One region of the Microbacterium sp. IO18 genome, then DNA from elsewhere that is predicted to be linked to it. Evidence: predicted binding sites of a transcription regulator. Region 1 holds the regulator's gene; each other region holds the start of a gene.

What was found. Region 1 encodes LexA, which represses DNA repair genes until DNA is damaged. Its sites were predicted from a motif close to TCGAACANNTGTTCGA; they were not measured.
Region 2: recA (recombinase RecA) is a predicted target of LexA. The motif match lies at 3,690-3,705, and genes of this name have one in related genera.
Region 3: ACLF6J_RS12300 (HNH endonuclease signature motif containing protein) is a predicted target of LexA. The motif match lies at 2,775-2,790, and genes of this name have one in related genera.

The regions. Positions count from the first base shown of each region.
Region 1 is NZ_JBMJAF010000002.1:34,506-39,790, reverse strand. It holds gene ACLF6J_RS11805 (methylenetetrahydrofolate reductase) at 1-291, shown strand, start outside; gene metE (5-methyltetrahydropteroyltriglutamate--homocysteine S-methyltransferase) at 313-2,622, shown strand; gene lexA (transcriptional repressor LexA) at 2,787-3,473, opposite strand; gene ACLF6J_RS11790 (LysM peptidoglycan-binding domain-containing protein) at 3,760-4,128, shown strand; gene ACLF6J_RS11785 (histidinol-phosphate transaminase) at 4,173-5,267, shown strand; gene hisB (imidazoleglycerol-phosphate dehydratase HisB) at 5,264-5,285, shown strand, end outside.
Region 2 is NZ_JBMJAF010000001.1:702,703-707,987, forward strand. It holds gene miaB (tRNA (N6-isopentenyl adenosine(37)-C2)-methylthiotransferase MiaB) at 1-1,531, opposite strand, end outside; gene ACLF6J_RS03495 (regulatory protein RecX) at 1,581-2,006, opposite strand; gene recA (recombinase RecA) at 2,444-3,493, opposite strand; gene ACLF6J_RS03505 (DUF3046 domain-containing protein) at 3,762-3,986, opposite strand; gene ACLF6J_RS03510 (helix-turn-helix domain-containing protein) at 4,006-4,314, opposite strand; gene ACLF6J_RS03515 (CinA family protein) at 4,456-4,944, opposite strand; gene pgsA (CDP-diacylglycerol--glycerol-3-phosphate 3-phosphatidyltransferase) at 4,941-5,285, opposite strand, start outside.
Region 3 is NZ_JBMJAF010000002.1:136,964-142,248, forward strand. It holds gene ACLF6J_RS12290 (ABC-F family ATP-binding cassette domain-containing protein) at 1-1,798, opposite strand, end outside; gene ACLF6J_RS12295 (spermidine synthase) at 1,869-2,717, shown strand; gene ACLF6J_RS12300 (HNH endonuclease signature motif containing protein) at 2,942-4,132, shown strand; gene ACLF6J_RS12305 (sugar-binding protein) at 4,228-5,285, opposite strand, start outside.

The DNA.
Region 1 (5,285 bases):
GGGGTCACGATCCCGATCCTGCCGGGCATCATGCCGATCACCTCACCGGCGCGGCTCACACGCGTGCTCGAGCTCACGGGAGAGGACCTGCCGAGCGAGCTCGCCATCGCGCTCGACGTCGAGCCGACCGCGGAGGGGCGTCGAGATATCGGCATCGAGTGGGCCGCACGCCTCGCTCGCGAGGTCGTCGCCGGGGGAGCGCCGGGCGTGCACCTCTACGCCTTCAACCAACACGAGACCGTCCTCACCGTCCTCGCAGAAGCCGGGATCCTCCCGGCCCTGCGTCACTAGACCCCGCCGAAAGGAAAGATCATGACCGCATTCCCCGAGGGCACCATCCTCGGCTATCCCCGGATCGGCCGTCGCCGTGAGCTCAAGAAGGCCGTCGAGGCGTTCTGGGCGGGCCGCATCGACGAGGAGGAGCTCGAGCGGACCACCCGTGAGCTGCGCGCATCGACGCGTGAGCGCCTCGCCGAGTTGGGGCTTGGACGCAAGGACTCCGCGATCCCCGAATCCTTCTCGTACTACGACCAGGTGCTCGATGCCGCCGTGACCGTCGGGGCCATCCCGACACGCTTCGAGGACCTCCGCGGTGCCGATGGCGCGGTGGGACTCCCCGCCTACTTCACGATCGCCCGCGGGGAGGGCGAGCGTGCGCCGCTCGAGATGACCAAGTGGTTCGACTCCAACTATCACTACCTGGTGCCGGAGATCGGCCCGGAGACGGTGTTCTCGCTTTCCAGTGACCGCCTCGTCCGGCAGGTCTCCGAGGCTGCCGAGGCGGGACTGGTCACGCGACCGGTCATCGTGGGCCCCGTCACCCTCCTCGCGCTGGCGAAAGCCTCGGATGACGCCCCGCAGGGCTTCGACCCGCTCTCGCGCCTCGATGACCTGCTCCCGGTCTACGTGGAGCTGCTCGCGCGACTTCGCGCCGAGGGAGCCGAGTGGGTGCAGCTCGACGAGCCGGCGCTCGTGAGCGAGTCGCTCCCTGCATCCGTCGCTCAGCTGTCGGATGCTGCCGCCCGAGCGCTGGACGTGCTCGGACGCGCACCGGAACGCCCCGCCATCCTCGTCGCCGCCCCGTACGCCGACCTCGGTGAGGTCTTCCCGGTGCTCGCGGCCGCGCCGATCGAGGCGATCGCCGTCGACCTCGTGCGCGGCGGCGTGCCCGCCCCGGCCGAAGGACTCGAGGGCAAGACCCTCGTCGGCGGGGTGGTCGACGGGCACAACATCTGGCGCGGCGACCTCGCGCACGCGTTCGACCGGCTCGAGGCCCTCCGTGCGCTCGGCGCGGCCGTGTCCGCGTCGACGTCGACGTCGCTGCTGCATGTGCCCCACGATGTGACCGACGAGTCCCGGCTCGACGAGCGTCTGGTCTCGTGGTTGGCGTTCGCCGACCAGAAGGTCCAGCAGGTCGGTGTGCTGGCCCGGGGGCTCAGCGTCGGCCGCGCGTCGATCGCCGCCGAGCTCGACGCGTCGTCCGCCGCGCTGGCGGATCGTCTCGCCGCACCGGGCGTTCGTGACGGTGCCGTCCGCGATCGTGCGCTCAGCACGGCCGACTTCTCCCGCGTCGGGTACGAGGAGCGTGAGACCGCGCAGGAGGCGCTCGGCCTGCCCGTGCTGCCGTTGACGACGATCGGCTCCTTCCCGCAGACCGGCGACATCCGGCGTGCGCGCGCCCGGTTCACCCGTGGCGAGATCCCCGCCGAGGACTACGACGACTTCCTGCGTCGCGAAGTGGCCAGCGTCGTCTCCCTGCAGGAGGACCTCGGGCTCGATGTGCTGGTCCACGGGGAGCCCGAGCGCAACGACATGGTGCAGTACTTCGCCGAGAACCTCGATGGCTTCGCGGTGACCGAGCACGGCTGGGTCCAGTCGTACGGATCCCGGGCCACGCGCCCGTCGATCCTCTGGGGTGACGTCTCGCGACCTGCGCCGATCACCGTGGGATGGTCCGCCTACGCGCAGTCGTTGACGAGCAAGCATCTGAAGGGCATGCTCACGGGTCCCGTGACGATCCTCGCCTGGTCGTTCGTGCGCGACGACCAGCCGCTCGGTGAGACCGCGAACCAGGTCGCGCTGGCGCTGCGCGATGAGATCGCCGACCTGGAGGCTGCCGGCATCGCGATCATCCAGGTCGACGAGCCCGCGCTGCGTGAACTCCTGCCGCTGAAGAAGGCGGACCAGCCCGCGTACCTCCGCTGGTCCGTCGACTCATTCCGACTCGCGACCGGTGGTGCCGCTGCGGGTACCCAGGTGCACACGCACCTCTGTTACTCCGAGTTCGGTGTCGTGATCGATGCGATCCGGGCGCTCGATGCCGACGTGACCTCGATCGAGGCGGCGCGCAGTCGCATGGAGGTCGTCGCCGACATCGCCGAGGTCGGGTTCGACCACGGCATCGGTCCGGGCGTCTACGACATCCACTCGCCGCGCGTGCCGACGGTCGAGGAGGTCGAGTCGCTGCTGCGTCGCGCGGTGGAGGAGATCCCGACACGTCAGCTCTGGGTGAACCCGGACTGCGGCCTGAAGACCCGCGGCTACGACGAGACGACCGCCTCGCTGCGCAACATCGTCGAGGCGACGCGCCGGGTGCGTGAGGACGTGAGCGTCCGGGCGTAGCCCACCCCGGGTCGACACCCCCGCGCAGGGTCGACACCCCCGCAGCGCGTCGACACCCCCGCACAGCGTCGACACCCCCGCGCAGCGTCGAGGCCCCCTCTCAGAAACGTATCTGGGAGGGGGCCTCGACGGTCAGCGGGGGCCTCGACGGTCAGCGGAGCACGTCAGACCGCTCGGAGCACGGCCACGACCTTGCCGAGCACGACGGCCTCATCGCCGAGGATCGGTTCGAAAGACGAGTTGCGGGGCAGCAGCCAGGTGTGCCCGTCGCGACGGCGCAGGACCTTGACGGTGGCCTCCCCGTCGAGCATCGCGGCCACGATCTCGCCGTTCTCCGCATTGTTCTGGGAGCGGACGACCACCCAGTCGCCATCGCAGATCGCGGCGTCGATCATCGACTCGCCGGAGACCTTGAGCATGAACAGGTCGCCCTTGCCGACCAACTGGCGTGGCAGGGGGAAGATCTCCTCCACCTGCTGGTCCGCCGTGATCGGCACCCCCGCGGCGATGCGCCCGACCAGGGGTACGAGCGCGGCATCGCCCACGGGGGTCGCGACATCGGCCGGGTTCTCGCCGCTCGCACCGGGCAGATCGATCAGGACCTCCATCGCGCGCGTCTTCCCGGGGTCGCGGCGCAGGTAGCCGCTGAGCTCGAGCTGTCCGAGCTGGTGCGTCACGCTCGAGAGCGACTTGAGGCCGACGGCGTCACCGATCTCCCGCATGCTCGGCGGGTACCCGTGGTGGGCGATCGAATTCTGGATGACCTCGAGGATCGCCATCTGCTTCGGGCTCAGGCTCTTGCGACGGCGGGTCCGCGGTGCCTCCGACTCGGGGGCTGAGTACTCGCTCATGGTGCTCCTTAAGTGCGTGATCCGACGTCGCTCTTCGAATGTCGGAGGCCCGTGGTGTGGTGTTCTCATCGAAACCGTATCCGAGAAACAGTCCGATCTGGAAGATCTGTTCGAGCGTGTCGGGCGAATCGCGTTTCCGGTTTCGAAGAACACTTGACAGATGTTCGAACTCGAAGATACCTTCGGAACGTAGCTTCGCATTCACGGCTCCCGGCCGAGACGGGAATGCGAACGCTACGCCAACTTCCTCCGGGCCATCGCCCCGAGACAGGCTAAGGAGCACGACATGAGCAGCATCAGCGTCAGCACCGCAACGATCCTCCCGGCACCCGCACGCCCCCACACGCGACTGCGGCTGACGGCACGGGGTCGCGGTGTGCTGCTGGCTCTCGCCTCCGTGCCGCTGGCCATCGGAATCGCTTTCGCGGCACTCAGCGGTGGCAGCGCCATCGCCTCCGGTGTCGATGCTCCCGCCGCGAGTGTCGAGACGCTGACAGTCCTGCCCGGGGACACCCTGTGGTCGATCGCCACCTCGGTCGCGCCGAACGCCGACCCGCGCGTCGTCATCGGAGAGATCAGCCGGATGAACGTGCTCCGTGGTGGCGAGCTCCAGATCGGTCAGGAGCTCGCGATCCCGGCGCAGTACGTGGACTGAGCCCTCACCGGGATGTGCGTCATCCGCCCGACCAGCGGCCTAGCATGGGAAGGGTGACGCTCTCCCTCCACGATCTGCCGCTCCGTGACGACCTTCGCGGGCTGAAGCCGTACGGTGCCCCGCAGGCCCCTCTCCCGGTCGCTCTCAATGTCAACGAGAACACTCATCCGATCCCGGAGGCGGTCGCGAGTGACATCCTCGACGACATCGCGGTGGCGATCCGCGACGTGAACCGGTATCCGGACCGGGAGTTCACGACGCTTCGCGAGGCGTTCGCGGATTACCTCGGTCATGGGCTCACCGCCGACCAGATCTGGGCGGGCAACGGATCCAACGAGGTGCTGCAGCACATCCTGCAGGCGTTTGGAGGACCCGGGCGCACCGCCTTCGGGTTCGCGCCCACGTACTCGATGTATCCGCTCATCGCGCAGGGAACGGGGGCACGGTGGATTGCCGGCACCCGGGAGCCCGACTACTCGATCACGCCCGAGGATGCGGCGGCGCAGGTACGCGCTGCTGACCCCGATGTGGTCATCCTCTGCTCGCCGAACAATCCGACCGGGACGCCTCTCGGTCTCGATGTCGTCGAAGCCGTCTACGACGCTGCGCGCGGCGTCGTCATCGTCGACGAGGCGTACCAGGAGTTCGCTCCGCACGACGCGCTCTCCGCGCTCACGCTCCTCGAAGGGCGGCCTCGCCTCGCGATCTCCCGCACCATGAGCAAGGCATTCGCGTTCGCGGGCGCGCGGGTGGGCTATCTCGCGGCCGATCCTGCTTTCATCGACGCCCTCCGCCTGGTCCGACTGCCGTATCACCTCAGCGCGCTCACACAGGCCGCCGCCGTCGCTGCGCTACGTAACGCCGACGTGATGCTCGGCATGGTCGAGGAGATCGTCGAGCAGCGCGACAGGATCACCGCGACGCTAGAGGCCCTCGGCTACACGCCGCACGAGACGTGGTCGAACTTCGTCCTGTTCGGAGGAGTCGCCGACCCGCGCGCGACCTGGCAGCAGTTGTACGACCGTGGTGTGCTGGTGCGCGACGTCGGCATCCCCGGGCACCTCCGAGTGAGCGCAGGAACCGAGTCCGAGACCACCGCATTCCTCGACGCCTTGGCCTCGATAGGATCGGCATCATGAGCAGCCCCGCACTGACCC
Region 2 (5,285 bases), on a different contig from region 1:
GCGTGGGAAGGCCGAGCGAGACCGGTCGCGGGCCGCCCTCTGCCGCGGGCGTCGGGACCGCGCAGGACTCGGCCTGCCCGCGATCCCACGCGTCGCCGCCGCGGGTCCGACGGATGCGCAGCGGAGCGCCGGTCGGGTCATCCGCGAGCAGGTGGAACGGTGCGGCATGGGTCACCGTGACCGTCACGACGTCGCCCGGCCGCGGGAGAGCCGAGCCGTCGGTCACCTCGAAATGCACCAGCCGGTTGTCTTCGGCGCGGCCAGTGAGCCGGTGGGTCTCCGCGTCCTTCTTGCCTTCGCCGGTCGACACCAGCACCTCGACCTCGCGACCGACCTGCTTCTGGTTCTCTTCCAGGGAAATGCGCTCCTGCAGGGCGATCAGTCGGTTGTACCGCTCCTGCACGATCTCCTTGGGCACCTGGTCCTCCATCGTGGCGGCAGGAGTGCCCTCGCGGATCGAATACTGGAAGGTGAACGCGGCAGAGAATCGTGCCTGTTCGACGACGCGCAGTGTGTCTTCGAAGTCCTCGTCCGTCTCGCCCGGGAATCCGACGATGATGTCGGTGGTGATCGCCGCGTTCGGGATTCGTTCGCGGACCCGATCGAGGATTCCGAGGAAACGCTCGCTGCGGTACGAACGGCGCATGGCTTTGAGGATGCGATCGCTTCCGGACTGGAGCGGCATGTGCAGCTGCGGCATCACGTTCGGCGTCTCGGCCATCGCATCGATCACGTCGTCGGTGAATGCCGCGGGGTGCGGACTGGTGAACCGGATCCGCTCGAGTCCGTCGATCTCGCCCGCCGCGCGGAGAAGCTTGCCGAACGCCTGACGATCGCCGAACTCGACCCCGTAGGAGTTCACGTTCTGCCCGAGCAGAGTGACCTCGATCGCGCCGTCATCCACGAGGAGACGGATCTCGTTCAAGATGTCGCCGGGACGACGATCTTTCTCCTTGCCACGCAGGCTGGGAACGATGCAGAAAGTGCATGTGTTGTTGCAGCCCACCGAGATGGATACCCAGCCGCTGTGCGCGGAGTCGCGCTTCGTCGGCAGCGTGGACGGGAAGACCTCGAGCGACTCGAGGATCTCGAGCTCGGCATCACCGTTGTGGCGTGCGCGCTCGAGGAGGCCGGGCAACGAGCCCATGTTGTGGGTTCCGAACACGACGTCGACCCACGGAGCCTTGTCGAGGACGGCCTGCTTGTCCATCTGCGCCAGACACCCGCCCACCGCGATCTGCATGCCGTGCTTGCGTCGCTTCACCGAGGCGAGGTGCCCCAGCGTGCCGTACAGCTTGCCGGCGGCGTTGTCTCGCACGGCACAGGTGTTGATGATCACCACATCGGCTTCGGCGCCGTCGAGCGCACGCACATAGCCGGCGCTCTCCAACGAGCCGGAGAGCCGTTCGGAGTCATGCACGTTCATCTGACACCCGAAGGTGCGGACTTCGTAGGATCGCTGTCGCCCGTCGTCGTCGACGGCCGCCGACGACGCACTGATGATCGTCGGTTCACTGCGCGGAATAGTCATGATCAACCCATTGTACGAGCCGATTCCACGCGTGTGCCGCGTCGGGATCTCAGTCCGAGTCGACGAATCGGACGCCCGAGGTCGCCCTGCCGAACGTCGCCTCCTGCAATGCTGTCTTCGCCGCCTTCATCGCTGTCGATCCGTTGTAGCCGCGACGCGAGAGCTGCCCCATCAGACGCCGAAGCGCCGTGTCGTGGTCCAACCGGGCGAGCGAACGAGCCTTGCTCCGAGCGAACTCGAGAGCGCGTTCGTTGTCATCGTCGGGTAACTCATCGAGCGCGACGTCGATAACCTCGCGCGGGATGCCCCGCTGGGCCAGCGCCCGGGAGAGTGCGACGCGCCCCTGCCCCTTCCGCTCTACTCCCGACGTCACCAGAACCTCGGCGAGAGCGGCATCGTCGAGGTAGCCTCTGCGTCCGAAGTCTTCGATCACCTCGTCGATCGTGGCGCTGTCGAGCTCGTGTCCCCGCAACATCTGACGCGCTTCGGAAACCGACAGCGAGCGGGATCGCAGCTTCCGTACGAGCGACTCCTCGGCCGCGGTACGGGCCTCGTCCGGATCAACCTCGTCGCCACCCGACACCTCGTTAGATGTGTCGAGCGCATGGAGACGGGGGCCGGAGCTCGCCTCGCCTGCTCGCCCGGCTCCCGGTCTCGCAGATGCTCCTCGGGCGGGATGGCGGTCACTGGGCGTGCCCGCATCGGACGTCGTCCCGAGCGCGGATCCGCGAGACGGAGTGTCCCACGTCGATCGCCACGCTCCGGCGTCGTTCGTGTGGCCGGGCTCGGCTTCCGAGACCACGTCGCTTCCTGCCGCAGCGCTCCGGCCGGGGTCAGCCTGAGGGCGAGCACCGCCGAAGAGAGGAATGATGGGGGCGATCCGCTCGGAATCGCCCCCACGTGTGTCATTCATCAGGCCGGACGACGCTCGGCGAGCTCGTCAGCGGCGTCAGGAGCGACGAGCTGCGCACCGATACCGAGCTTCTGCTTGATCTGCGTCTCGATCGCGAGAGCGATATCGGGGTTGTTCAGCAGGAACGTACGGGCGTTCTCCTTGCCCTGCCCGAGCTGGTCGCCGTCGTAGGTGTACCACGAGCCCGATTTCTTGACGATGGCATGCTCGACGCCGAAATCGATCAGGCTGCCTTCGCGTGAGATGCCGACGCCGTAGAGGATGTCGAACTCCGCCTGCTTGAAAGGCGGAGCCATCTTATTCTTCACGACCTTGACCCTGGTGCGGTTACCGACAGCGTCGGTCCCGTCCTTCAACGTCTCGATACGACGGATGTCCATCCGGACGGACGCGTAGAACTTCAATGCCTTACCACCGGCCGTGGTCTCGGGCGAGCCGAAGAAGACACCGATCTTCTCGCGGAGCTGGTTGATGAAGATCATCGTGGTGTTCGTCTGGTTCAGGCCACCGGTCAGCTTGCGAAGCGCCTGCGACATGAGTCGAGCCTGCAGACCCACATGCGAATCACCCATCTCTCCCTCGATCTCGGCGCGCGGCACGAGCGCGGCGACGGAGTCGATGACGATCAGGTCGATCGCCCCGGATCGAACGAGCATGTCGGCGATCTCGAGCGCCTGCTCACCGGTGTCGGGCTGCGACACCAGGAGCGCGTCGATGTCGACACCGAGCTTCGCTGCGTAGTCGGGGTCGAGGGCGTGCTCCGCGTCGATGAAGGCCGCGATACCGCCGGCGCGCTGCGCGTTCGCGATCGCATGCAGCGTCAGCGTGGTCTTACCCGAGGACTCCGGTCCGTAGATCTCGACGATTCGACCACGCGGGAGTCCGCCGACGCCGAGGGCGACGTCGAGCGCGATGGAGCCGGTCGGGATGACCGCAACGGGGGCGCGCTCATCACTGCCCAGCCGCATGACCGAGCCCTTTCCGAACTGACGGTCGATCTGGGCGAGGGCGGTCTCGAGGGACTTCTCGCGGTCTGCGGGTGATGGCATGATGTGCTCCTTCTGCGCGCGTGGTGCCGCCTGTAGGCTGTCGCGGCCCTCCCGGTTGGGAGTGACTCTCCGACAAGGCGTATGGCTCTTCGGCTTGTTCTCCACCGTACGAGGGGCCACCGACATCGTCTCGGCAAACTCACGTTCGGTGGACAATCACAGCTCTGAACCACCTGTGCAGAAGACTACGCTCTCTTCGAACGAATATTCGACGACACGCCGCCGATCGCACACCGTGTGCCGTAACCCGCGGACATCTCCCACGGAATCAGTGCCCGCGCGGCTCCAGACGGCCGACACCGTGACGCCGGTTCTCCGGGACGTCCATCTCCACGCACAGTGCGAGCCAGATCTCACGGGGCGGCGTCCCGTCGGCCAACGCCTCGAGCGCCGTGCGACCACGAAGAGCCGAGAGTCCGAGATCGTTCACCAATGACGATGCTCGCGCCTGGAACTCGGTGTCGACCGCGCGCAGAAACTCGCTACGACGCATCGTCACTCCAGCACCCTGCTCAGTGCAACGAGAGCTGAGGCTCGATCGACGCCACGAGGTCGTCCGGAACGACATCCGGGAAGACCTGGATACCCTCGAGAACCGAGATGCGGTCTCCGACCTCGCGCATGATCGTCGAGATGGGCACATCGAGAGCATCGGCGACGGATGCGAGGATCTCGCTCGACGCTTCCTTCTGCCCACGCTCGACCTCACTGAGGTAGCCGAGCGCAACCGACGCCTTGCTTGCAACCTGCCGGAGCGTGCGCCCCTTCTGCAGGCGGAAGTCCCTCAGCACATCGCCGATTTCCTGTCGTACAAGAATCATCGGAACCTCCTCCCCGTGTGATCGTTCGGGGTCTCCCCCGATAGGACAGCCAGTCTAGTACGCCTGGCCTGCACGAAATCTACCCCTGCACTCTGTGGTTTGAATGTGAGCACATCATTGATAACCCGACCGGGCCGGACACTATTCCGCGACCAGGTCGAGCAGTGCTTCGAGCGCCGCAGACACCGTCTGCGTCCGGATCGAATCCCGGTCGCCGCGGAAGCGGAATTCTCTCGCGTGCGCTCCGTTCGGCGTCACGATACCGATGTGCACCGTACCGACGGGCTGTCCGTCCGGCGAATCCGGTCCCGCGATGCCGGTGGTGGACACGCCGACATCCGCGGGCCGATCGTCTACGCTCACCACTCGCCGCACACCCCCGGCCATCTCCAGCGCGACCTGGGGGTGCACCGGACCGCGCCGGGCGAGAAGCTCGGCGTCGACGCCGAGCACCGTCGCCTTCACGGAGGTCGCATAGGCCACGACGCCGCCGAGGAGAACGGCGGAGGCTCCGGGGACGGAGACGATCTCTGCGCACAGCGCCCCGCCGGTGAGGGACTCCGCCACTCCCAGTGTCCACCCGCGTTCGTCGAGCGCCGACAGAACGGCGGCGGCGCTCGTCTCGCTCATGCCCTCTTCTGCCGCGATCCGCGCACCTGCGCCACGATGTAGTCGATCCCACTCGCCACGGTCAGCAGCAAGACGATGATCATCAGGATGAACGTCACCAGTGTCCATGCTTCGAGACCGATGAGGACGTGCAGGGGAAGCAACGCCCATCCCAGGGCCACACCCTGGAACGCCGTCTTGATCTTGCCCATCCACGCGGCCGCGACCACATGCTCGCTCGCGACCATCAGGCGATGGATGGTGATCCCCCACTCGCGCACGAGAATGATCGCGACGATCCACCAGCTGACCTCGTCGAGGATCGCGAGACCGATGAATCCCGCCCCGGTGAGGAGCTTGTC
Region 3 (5,285 bases), 100 kb from region 1:
ACCAGCGCAGCTCCAGCTCCTCGATCTCGGCCTGCTGCTCGCTGATCTTCTTCATCCGCTCGCCGAGGCCCTCGTAGTCGGACTGGTCGTGGTCGGCCAGCGCGGTCTTGGCGGCGTTGACCTGCTGCGTGAGCTTCTGGATGCGCCGCTCGAGGGCCGACACCTCCTTCTGCGCCGTGCGCAGGGCCGCGCCGTCGAGACCTTTGGAGGTGGCGGCGGTCGTCGCGGTCGCTGCGGCCGTGGCGGTCTGCTTCGGTCCGGTCGAAGACTGGAGGTGGCGCAGCCGCAGGTACTCGTCGACCCCTCCGGGCAGGTGCCGCAGATGCCCGTCCAGGATCGCGTACTGCTGGTCGGTGACGCGTTCCAGGAAGTAGCGGTCGTGGCTGACGACCAGGAGCGTTCCCGACCAGGAGTCGAGGAGGTCCTCGATCGCGGCGAGCATGTCGGTGTCGAGGTCGTTGGTCGGCTCGTCGAGGATCAGCACGTTCGGCTGGTCGAGCAGCACGAGCAGGAGCTGCAGACGACGCTGCTGCCCACCCGAGAGGTCTTTGACCGGAGTGGAGAGCTGGGCCGAATCGAAGCCGAGCCGTTCGAGCAGCTGACCGGGAGTGAGGTCCTGCGCCTTGGAGCCCGCTCCCATCGTGTAGGAGGTGCGCAGCCCGGAGATGATCACCCGCACCGGGTCGTTCCAGTGCTGGGTGAGCTCGTCGAGGCGCTGGGTGAGCGTCTGCACCTTCACGGTCGTGCCGCGCTTGACCCGACCGACGGTCGGTTCGACCGTGCCGGAGATGAGCCCGAGGAGCGTCGACTTGCCGGCGCCGTTGACACCGAGGATGCCCGTGCGCTCCCCCGGTGCGATGCGCCACTCGACGTCGCGCAGCACGACCTTCTCGCCGCCGTCCGCCGTCGGGTAGGTCACCCCGACGTCCAGCAGGTCGACCACGTCCTTGCCGAGGCGCGAGACCGCGAGCGACTGCAGCGACACCTTGTCGCGGATCTCGGGCACATCGGCGATCAGCTCGTTGGCCGCGTCGATGCGGAACTTCGGCTTGGCCGTGCGGGCGGGAGCGCCGCGACGGAGCCAGGCGAGCTCCTTCTTGGCGAGGTTCTGGCGCTTCGCCTCGGTCGCCGCCGCCATGCGGTCGCGTTCGACGCGCTGCAGGATGTACGCCGCGTAGCCGCCCTCGAAGGGCTCGACGATCCGGTCGTGCACCTCCCAGGTCTCGGTGCTGATCTCGTCGAGGAACCACCGGTCGTGCGTCACGACCATGAGGGCCCCGGCGTTCGGCGACCAGCGCTTCTTGAGATGCCCCGCGAGCCAGGTGATGGCCTCGACGTCGAGGTGGTTGGTCGGCTCGTCCAGCGCGATGACGTCCCAGTCTCCGGTGAGGAGCTTGGCGAGCGACACCCGGCGCCGCTGACCACCGCTGAGGGAGCCGATCTCCGCATCCCAGGGCAGGTCGGTGAGCAGTCCTTCGATGACGTCGCGGATCCGCGCGTCGCCGGCCCACTCGTACTCCGGGGTGTCCCCGACCACAGCGGCGCTGATGGTGAGGTCGTCGGGGAGGGTGTCCGCCTGATCGAGCACACCGATACGCGTGCCGCCGCGCACCGTGACGCGGCCCGAGTTCGGTTCCTTGATCCCCGCGAGCATGCCGAGAAGGCTCGACTTGCCGTCGCCGTTGCGGCCGACGATGCCGATGCGATCACCCTCTTCGATGCCGAGGGTCACGGAGTCGAAGACGACCCTGGTCGGGTATTCGAGATGCAGGGCTTCAGCCCCGAGAAGATGTGCCATGTTCCTTCCAGGGTAGTCGCGCGCGGTCGGCGTGTTCTCCGACCAGCTCCCCGCGATCTAAGATCGACGGGTGCCGAAGAGTCGCCGGGTGTTCTCCCTTCTGCTCGAGGATCGCAAGGCGAAGCTGGTGCAGTCGAGAAGGCGGCCCGGTCGCTACGAACTCAGCGTCGACGGAATCCCGCAGTCCGTCGTCTCGATGACCGACCCCACCGACCTCGAATACGACTACACGCAGCACATCGCCAGAGTGATGGATGCTGCCGCTGAGCCCGGTGCGCCGCTGTTCACCGTGCACCTGGGAGCCGGTGCCCTCACGCTGGCACGCTACGTCGAGGCCACGCGCGCCGGATCGCCGCAACTCGTGGTCGAGTTCGAGCCCACCCTCTACGAGGCGGTGATCGCCGCGCTGCCGCTGTCTCCGGGCACCGATCTGCGCGTCATCTTCGGTGATGCGCGCGCAGTCGCGGACGCGGAGCTTGCCGGCGAGTGGATGGGTGCGCGGTTCACGGTCGTCGATCTCTGGGATGCCGCCGTCATCCGGCATCGCGTGGCCAGCCAGGAGTTCTATCGCCGCGTCGCCGCGCGCTCCGCAGCGGAGGGAGTCGTGGCGGTCAACCTGCTCGACGGACACCCCTTCGAGTACTCACGGCGACAGGCAGCCACCCTGCGCACGGTGTTCGACCATGTCGCCGTCGTCCTCGACGCAGAACCGAACGATGACGAAGGCCCGCTCGGCAACGTCGTCGTCTTCGCGAGCGATGAGCCGCTCGCCGTCGCGACGAACCCCGACCTCCTCGGCGTGCCGCACCCGCATACCCTCCACGGCGGCGCGCTGACCTCGTGGATCGCCGGCGCGCGCATCATGACCGATGCGGACGGCACCGACTCCCCCGACCCCGATGACCCGATCTGGGACTAGCACCTCGGGTTGATCGCGTTCGTCACCGTTTCGTGAACCCGGAGACGTGAGTCTCGATCGAATCTATCTTCGAATGGGTGGTCGGTGATGGACTGAAGTCATGACCGCACTGCTCGACGCGACCGATTCCCAGATGGCGATGCTCGCCGATCTGGTCGCGTCGCTCGAGGCCGCGGAGAGCACTCTGAGCAGCATGCAGGCGGCCCGCGACGGGCATGCTCGCGATGGCCGGACGCCTGGCCGTCGACATCGCCCGCGGCGCCGCCCACCCCGATCACGGAGACATGGCGATCCGCACGGTCGCTGCCGAGATCGGCGCTGCGCAGCACCTGAGCGACCGCACGATCGAGCGCAAGATGGCCGAGGCCTCGTGGCTCGTCGACCGATTCCCGGCGGTATGGGAGGCGCAGGGCGAAGGGCGCATCAGTGCCGCGCACTCCCGGGTCATCGTCGAGGCGGGCGCGCATCTCGACGAGGCTGCGGATCGCGCCGCCTACGCCGCGGAGGCCGTGGAGGTCGCCGTGACGGAATCCCCGAATCGGCTTCGGCGGATCGTACGGCGTCTTGCCGAGCGGTTCCAGGAGCGCAGTCTCACCGAGCGGCATCGCGATACCCGCGAGCTGCGCCGTGTGTGGGGGAAGGACCTCGACGATGGGATGGCCGAGCTGGGGGCGCGCGGACCCGCGGTCCTCCTGCACGGCATGCTCGACCGGCTGTCGCAGATGGCGCATGCGGTGAAGGAGGAGAACGCGCGAGCGGCACAGGATGCTTCGGTCGCCGGACTCCCCGCCGACGACCGCACGGTCGATCAGTTGCGCGCCGATCTGCTCGCCGACCTCGTTCTCACAGGATCCCCCGCGGGCCATGACACGGCGGACAGCCTGCTGGGCGAGGTCCGCGCCCGCGTCGAGGTCACGGTGCCGGTGCTCACTCTGATGGACGATGACGCTCCGACGACCTCATCACCGGCCGAGCTCGACGGAACGATCCCCATCGACGTCACGACCGCTCGCACGCTGGCAGGTTCCGCGACCGGCTGGGACCGCGTGCTGACGCATCCGATCTCTGGCGAAATGCTCGCTGTCGACCGCTACCGCCCGAGTGAGCATCTCCGGCGGCATCTCCGCGCGCGGGACCAGCGGTGCCGGTTTCCCGGATGCGGGATCACGGCGCGCAAGTGCGACCTCGACCACAATCATGCGGCCTCGACCGGAGGGGCGACCGCCCACGGAAACCTTGCCGCCTTCTGCCGACGACATCACATGCTCAAACACCACTCCCCCTGGCACGTCGACCAGACCTCGGGCGGCGTGCTGGAGTGGACGAGCCCGACCGGTCGCACGTACATCGACCGGCCGCCTCCGCAGAACACGGTGACCTTCACGAGTGCCGATCCGGTGACCGCACCGTTCTGAGCGCCTCCCGGGCATGTGCACCGGTTGAACGACGAACCGCCCGGACCCGAGGGCCCGGACGGTTCGCGTATCCGTGAGGATGTGTGCCGTGCGAGTTACTGGTACGACTTCACGATCTCGAGGAGGCTCGGGACGTTGGCGTATGCCTCTGCCGCGTTCTCCTTGGTCACGATGATCGGGTCGAGCAGGTAAGCCGGAACGACCTTCACGCCGTTGTCGTACTGCTCGGTGTCGTTGACGTCGACCTCTTCACCCTTCTGAAGCTGGCCGACCATCTTGATCGACTGCTCGACGAGGAGCGTGGTGTCCTTGTTGATCGTGGAGTACTGGATGCCCTCCATGATCGACTTCACCGACTCGACCTCGGAGTCCTGACCCGTGACCACCGGGACCGGCTTTCCGGCCTGCTGCACCGAGGTGATGATGGCGCGAGCGAGCGTGTCGTTCGGCGAGAGGACGCCGTCGAGCGTCTCGGAGCTGTACGTCGAGGTCAGGATCGAGTCCATGCGACGCTGGGCGTTCTCGGCCTTCCAGCCCTCGGTCGCCGTCTGGGCGATCTCGGTCTGGCCGGAGACGACGTTGAGCGTGCCGTCGTCGATCTTCGGCTGGAGCACGTCCATCGCGCCGTTGAAGAACACAGCGGAGTTCGCGTCGTCCGGCGAGCCCGAGAACAGCTCGATGTTGTACGGAGCCTCGTGCCCCGCACGCTCGGCGAGTCCATCGAGCAGAGCCTGGCCCTGCAGCTGACCGACCTTGAAGTTGTCGAACGCGACGTAGTAGTCGACGGCCTCCGTGTTCTCGATCAGACGGTCATAGGCGATGACGGTCACGCCCGCGTCACGAGCGGCCTCGACCTGCGTGGCGAGCTGCTTGCCGTCCTTCGCACCGATGATGATGACCTTGGCGCCACCGGTGACCATCGCCTGGATCTGGTTCTGCTGCTCCGCGACCGTGTTGCTGGCGGGCGCGTACTGCACGTCCGCCTTGAAGCCGGCCTCCTTGAGACCGTCCGTGAACAGCTGACCGGCGAGGACCCAGTTCTCCGAGGTCTTGTCCGGAAGGGCGACACCGATCGTGGCGTCAGCGGCGAAACCCTTGGCCTCATCCCCCGATCCCGAGTCCGTGCCACCGCCGCGCTCCGAGGAGCAGCCGG